Sporichthya brevicatena: one gene and its partner. The protein of the gene in region 2 interacts with the protein of the main gene of each other region in a pairwise test. Links are inferred from orthologs where the notes say so. Each region holds a gene or a part of one and is shown on either strand. Other genes may lie near its edges.

The links.
Region 1: the proteins of ctaD (region 2) and ABD401_RS21410 interact in binary tests that used the Escherichia coli proteins (3 or more experiments, as listed by UniProt). The link is inferred for Sporichthya brevicatena from one-to-one orthologs.

What each region holds. Positions count from the first base shown.
Region 1 is NZ_BAAAHE010000045.1:67,620-70,856, forward strand. What follows is about bases 200-3,120. They hold ABD401_RS21410 (pyridoxal phosphate-dependent aminotransferase), read left to right. Parts: upstream 200-1,031; coding sequence 1,032-2,210; downstream 2,211-3,120. Other genes in these bases: ABD401_RS21405 (SDR family NAD(P)-dependent oxidoreductase), read right to left, coding at 200-979; ABD401_RS21415 (TolB-like translocation protein), read left to right, coding at 2,207-3,120. Outside these bases: ABD401_RS21400 (FKBP-type peptidyl-prolyl cis-trans isomerase), read right to left, coding at 1-182; more of ABD401_RS21405, read right to left, coding at 179-199; more of ABD401_RS21415, read left to right, coding at 3,121-3,237. UniProt on the Escherichia coli protein: Shows aminotransferase activity with methionine and histidine as substrates, and to a lesser extent also with phenylalanine.
Region 2 is NZ_BAAAHE010000037.1:19,733-23,011, reverse strand. Bases 184-3,146 are described here. They hold ctaD (aa3-type cytochrome oxidase subunit I), read right to left. Parts: upstream 2,558-3,146; coding sequence 809-2,557; downstream 184-808. Other genes in these bases: ABD401_RS18750 (cytochrome c oxidase subunit 4), read right to left, coding at 407-802. Outside these bases: ABD401_RS18755 (hypothetical protein), read right to left, coding at 1-124. UniProt on the Escherichia coli protein: Cytochrome bo(3) ubiquinol oxidase is the terminal enzyme in the aerobic respiratory chain of E.coli that predominates when cells are grown at high aeration.

The DNA of each region.
Region 1 (3,237 bases), on a different replicon or contig from region 2:
GGGCTGCCGCGGTTCCAGCTGGCGTCGAACTCCTCGCCGGTCGAGAACGCGACACCGACGTAGTGGACGCTCACGGTCGCGCCGGGCTTGGCCTCGGCGCCGTCGCCGACCTTGAGGTCGGTGATGACCAGGTCCGCGGGGGGCTCGCCGCCGGGGAAGTCGATCTCGGGCTTGTCGCTCATCGGGTGTGCTCCGTCCTCGTGCCGATCTCACTGCGGGGGGTACGGCCGAGCATCCGGGTCGCACGCACGATGCGGCGGACCGGGAGGTGCTTGGCGGCGGCGGTGATCACCTTCCACTGCAGGCCGGGCACGGTGACGACACGGCCGCGACGCAGCGCGGCCAGCGCGTCGTCGACGACCTTGTCCGCGGACAGCCACAGGAAGTCAGGGATGTTGTCGGTGTCCGCGCCACTGCGGGCGTGGAACTCCGTCCGGGTGAAGCCGGGGCAGGTCACGACGACGCGGACGCCGGTGCCGCGGGCCTCCTCGGCGAGGGACTCGGTGAAGGTCGTGACGTACGCCTTCGCGGCGCTGTACGTGCCGCGCGGGACGAAGCCGGCGACCGAGGAGACGTTGACGATGCCGCCGTGGCCGCGGGCCGCCATGACCTGCAGCGCGGCGTGCGAGAGCTGCAGGACCGCGCGGACCATGACGCCCAGCACCTCGTCCTGCGCGCGGTAGTCGCTGCGCAGCACGGCCCCGGGCCCGGCCAGGCCGGCGTTGTTGACCAGCAGGTCGATCGGGCGGTCCTCGTCGAGGATCCGCTCGACGACCGCGGCGCGGGCGGCCTCGGAGCTCAGGTCGGCCGGGAGCGTCTCGACCTCGACCCCGGAGCGGGCGCGCAGCTCCGCCGCGACGCGGTCCAGCCGCGCGGAGTCGCGGGCGACGAGGACGAGATCCCAGCCGTCGGCGGCGAGCCGACGGGCGAACGCGTTGCCGATCCCCGAGGTGGGGCCGGTGATCAAGGCGGTGGGCACCTCGCGACCCTACCCAAGCAGGCGGCCCCCGCACCGGCTCTACGCTGCCGGAATGGGCACAGCGGGAACGACGGGGCGGATGGCGCAGCGGCTCGACGGCCTCGGGACGACGATCTTCGCCGAGATGTCCGCCCTCGCCGCCCGGACCGGGGCGGTGAACCTCGGGCAGGGCTTCCCGGACACCGACGGGCCGGCCGAGATCGTCGACGCGGTCGTCGCCGCGCTGCGGTCGGGGACGGCGAACCAGTACCCGCCGGGGCCGGGGATCCCGGCGCTGCGGACCGCGATCGCCGAGCACGACCGCCGCTTCTGGGGTCTCGACCACGACCCCGACGGCGAGATCCTCGTGACCGCCGGCGCGACCGAGGCGATCGCCGCCGCCGTGCTCGCCCTGGTGAACCCCGGTGACGAGGTTCTCGCCTTCGAACCCTGGTACGACTCCTACGCCGCGACGATCGCGATGGCCGGCGGGGTGCGGGTCCCGGTCACGATGCGGGCGCCGGAGTTCGCGATCGACCCCGACGAGCTGCGCGCCGCGGTCACGCCGCGCACCCGGCTGATCCTGCTGAACACCCCGCACAACCCGACCGGGCGCGTGCTCTCCCGGGAGGAGCTGACGGCGGTCGCGGAGGTCGCGGTGGAGCACGACCTGCTCGTCGTCTCCGACGAGGTCTACGAGCACCTGGTCTTCGACGGCGAGCACATCCCGATCTCGACGCTGCCGGGGATGCGCGAGCGGACCGTCCGCATCTCCTCGGCGGGCAAGACCTTCTCCTTCACCGGTTGGAAGATCGGGTGGGCGTGCGGCCCGGCGGAGCTCGTCACCGCGGTCCGGACGGCGAAGCAGTTCCTCACCTACGTCTCCGGCGCCCCGTTCCAGCCCGCGATCGCCATGGCGCTCGGCCTGCCGGACTCCTACTTCACCGGCTTCCGCGACCAGCTCCGCGACCGGCGCGACCAGCTCGCCGGCGGGCTGCGCGAGCTCGGCTTCGACGTCGTCCAGCCGGCGGGGACGTACTTCGTCACCACCGACGTCCGGCCGCTCGGGTGGACCGACGGCGTCGCGTTCTGCCGCGACCTCCCCCACCGGGCCGGCGTCGTCGCCATCCCCCTCGGCGTCTTCTACGACGACCCGGAGCCCGGCCGCTCCCTCGTCCGCTGGGCGTTCTGCAAACGGCCCGAGGTTCTCGATGACGCCCTCGCCCGACTGCGCGTAGCGTTTTCGGGGTGAGACACCGCGCGCGGGTCGGCCTGATCGGGGCCCTCGCCTGCGCGCTGGCGGTGGCGCCCGGAGTTCCGGTGGCCGCGACCGCGGCGGAGGGCGGGCACGAGACCCTGCGCGTCAGCACCGACGGCGGGCGCGGGGAGCCGAACAACGGCAGCTTCACCCCGTCGGTGTCGCGGGACGGCCGGTACGTCGCGTTCGCCTCGGAGGCCTCGAACCTCGTGCCGGGCGACACCAACCACCGGCGCGACATCTTCGTCCGCGACATGGTGGCGGGGACGACCACACGGGTCAGCGTGAGCAGCCGGGGCCGGCAGGGGAACCTCGACAGCTACAACCCCTCGATCAGCGACGACGGCCGCTTCGTCGTCTTCGACTCGTTCGCCACCAACCTCGTGCCCGACGACCTCAACCGCGAGGGCGACGTGTTCGTGCACGACCTCGTGGAGCACACGACCACGCGCGTCAGCCGCGGGATCGACGGCAAGGAGACCGACGCCTCCAGCGGGTTCGCGACGATCAGCGGCGACGGCAACGTCATCGCGTTCGAGTCCTCGGCGACCAACCTGCGGGCGGGCCGGCCGGGCAAGGTCACCGACATCTACCTCGTCGACCGGGCGGGCAACGTCCTCGACTGGGTGACCCGCTCCGCCACGAACGGCGAACCCAACGGCGGGAGCGGGGACATCGCGCTCTCCCACGACGGGCAGGTCGTCGCGTTCGCCTCGGCGGCGACGAATCTCGTGCCCGGCGACACGAACCTCGCCGACGACGTCTTCGTCCGGGACCGCCGCCTGGGGTACACGCAGCGCGTCAGCGTGAACTCGCTCGGTGGCGAGACCAACGACGACAGCGGTGCCCCGTCGATCTCGGACGACGGCCGGATCGTCGCGTTCACCTCGAACGCCTCGAGCCTGGTCTCGCTCGTGCCCGGGACGCAGAACCTGCCGGCGTTCATCTTTCACCGCTTCAACGCCGGCGACGACAACTTCGTCTCGGACGTCTTCGTCCACGATCGGATCACCCGGCGGAC
Region 2 (3,279 bases):
GGACGGGTGCGGGCTCCCCCGCCGACGCGGCCGCGGCCTCCACGGCGGTGACGTAGGTCAGCGCGAAGCCGGGGACGGGCGGCGTCTGGGCCGGGATGGCGGCGGTGTTCTCCTCAGTCCTCACACCCGTTCGACGCCGCCACGCCCGTCCGGAGTTCCCGTCCCCCGCTCCGAGTTCCACGTCACCCCGCCCCCGGGGCGCCGGACTCCAGCTTCACCAGGCGAGCCCCCTCTTCACCAGGCCGCCCGGCGGGTGAAGCAGGGCCTCAGCTGGTGAAGGCGCGCGGGGCGGCTGGTGAAGCGGGCGGGGCGGGAGCGGGGCGGCTGGTGAAGCGGGGCGGGGAAAGGCGACGGCCCCGGTCCCCCAGGAGGGGGGCCGGGGCCGGGAGGCCGAGCGGGAGGGCGCCTAGTGGGCGTGCTCGCCGCGGTAGTACTCGAAGACCATGCCCCAGACCGCGTAGGCGAAGATCGGGACGGCGAGGGCGAACAGCCACATGCCGAAGACGATCCCGAGGGTCGCGACGCCGCCGGCGCCGGCGAGGATCAGCGGCCACCAGCTGTGGGGACTGAAGAAGCCGAGCTCGCCGGCACCGTCCTCGATCAGCGCGGTGGGGTCGTCCTCCGGGCGGAGGTCGATCCGCTTGGCGGTGAACAGCAGGTAGAAGCCGATCAGCGCGCACAGCCCGATGGTCAGGGTGAGGGCAGTCGTGCCCGTCCAGTCCTCCGAGTAGTACCAGTAGATCGGGGTGACCGGGATCAGGAAGATCCCGATGCCCGCGAAGAGGTTGCCCTCAACCTTCACAGCCGTCTACTCCTGTCCGTACCCGGCGCCACCGTGGCCGGGCTGGTCGTGGGTGTCGTCCTCGCGTTCGAGGACCGCGGTGGACGTGCGGCCCTTCTCCCGGTCGTGACCCTCGAGGTCGGGCTCGCCGTAGATCTCGTCGAGCACGGTCTTGCCGCGGGTCGGGGCGTCGTGCGCGGAGGCGAACTCCGGGTGGTGCAGGTCGAACGCCGGGCTTTCCGAGCGGATGCGCGGCATCGAGGAGAAGTTGTGCCGCGGCGGCGGGCAGGACGTCGCCCACTCGAGCGAGCGGCCGTAGCCCCACGGGTCGTCCGGCAGGACCGGCTTCGGCTTCCGGTGCGTGAGGATCACGTTGAGGATGAACGGCAGGGTCGACATACCGAGCAGGAAGGCGCCGACGCTGGAGACCATGTTCAGCGTCGTGAAGCCCTCGCTGGCCTTGTAGTCGACGTACCGACGCGCCATGCCCTCGGCGCCCAGCCAGTGCTGGACGAGGAACGTGGTGTGGAAGCCGACGAACAGCGTCCAGAAGTGGACCTTCGCCAGCCGCTCGTCGAGCATGCGGCCGGTCATCTTCGGCCACCAGTAGTAGAAGCCGGCGAACATCGCGAACACGACGGTGCCGAAGACCACGTAGTGGAAGTGGGCGACGACGAAGTACGAGTCCGACAGCTGGAAGTCCAGCGGCGGCACCGCGAGGATGACGCCGGTCAGACCGCCGAAGAGGAACGTGACGAGGAAGCCCACGGCCCAGAGCATCGGCGAGTCGAACGAGATCGCTCCTCGCCACATCGTTCCGACCCAGTTGAAGAACTTCACACCGGTCGGTACGGCGATGAGGAACGTCATGAAGGCGAAGAACGGCAGCAACACACCGCCGGTGACGTACATGTGGTGCGCCCACACGGTCACGGACAGGGCGGCGATCGCCAGCGTCGCGAAGACGAGGCCCTTGTAACCGAAGATCGGCTTGCGGCTGAAGACCGGGAGGATCTCGGTGATGATGCCGAAGAACGGCAGGGCGATGATGTAGACCTCGGGGTGCCCGAAGAACCAGAACAGGTGCTGCCAGAGCAGCGCACCGCCGTTGGCCGACTCGAAGACGTGCGTCCCGAACTGTCGATCGGACTCCAGCACCAGCAGGGCCGCCGCGAGCACCGGGAAGGCGATCAGCACGAGCACGCTCGTCACCAGGATGTTCCAGGTGAAGATCGGCATCCGGAACATCGTCATGCCGGGTGCGCGCATGCAGATGATCGTGGTGATGAAGTTGACGGCACCGAGGATGGTGCCGAAGCCGGACAGGGCCAGGCCCATGATCCAGAGGTCGGCGCCGACGCTCGGCGAGTGGACGTTGTCCGACAGCGGGGTGTAGGCGAACCACCCGAAGTCAGCGGCACCGCCCGGCGTGATGAAGCCGAGCATCGCGATCGTGCTGCCGATGGAGAACAGCCAGTAGCTGAACATGTTCAGTCGCGGGAAAGCGACGTCCGGCGAGCCGATCTGCAGCGGCATGATCAGGTTCGCGAAGCCGACGAACAGCGGCGTCGCGAACATCAGCAGCATCACCGTGCCGTGCATGGTGAACAGCTGGTTGAAGTGCTCGTTGGAGACGACCTGGTTGCCCGGGCGCGCGAGCTCGGCCCGCATGACCAGGGCCATGATGCCGCCGAGGATGAAGAACGTGAACGACGTCAGGACGTAGAGGACGCCGATCTTCTTGTGGTCGGTCGTCGTCGCCCAGTCGATGATGATCGCGCCGAGCGCCTTCTTCTTGGTGCGCGCGTGCGTGCTGACCCGCTGGGCCTGCTCGTAGGTGGTCACGAGGTGCCTTCCGCGTTGTTTCCGGCGGCTTCACCGGAGGCCGGCGAGGAGGTGGCAGGCGCGTCGTTCGCAGGCTCGGAGTCGGTGTTCTCCTCGCCCTCGTCGCCGTTCGCCTGGCCCTCGCCCTGCGCGGGCTCGGTGTTCGTAGCCGGCTGCGTTGCCGGCGTGCTGTGGTCCGACTCCGTCGCGTACGAACCCTTGAGGTTGTACGCGCGCTCGCGGTCCTCCTTGGTGTCGAGGATGCCGCGCGGGAGCTGGCCCTCCTGGCCGTTCTTACGCAGTTCGGCGATGTGGGCGGCGTACTCCGCCTCAGTCACGACGCGGACGGTGAAGAACATCCGGGCGTGGTCGCGGCCGCAGAGCTCGGCGCACTTGCCGGAGAAGGTGCCCAGCTTGTTCGGCGTCGCCTCGAAGCTGTTCACCCGGCCCGGCATCGCGTCGATCTTGAACAGGAAGTTCGGGACCCAGAACGAGTGGATGACGTCCGCGGCGGTGACCTCGAAGCGCACCAGCTTGTTGATCGGGAGCACCAGCTCCGGCTCCTTGCCGGGGGTGCCCGCCTCGTAGACGTTCTCGTCGACGTAGTTGAACGACCAGCTCCACTGGCGGCCGACCACGTTGACCGTCAGGTCCTCCTGCCGGTCCTCGTCGAG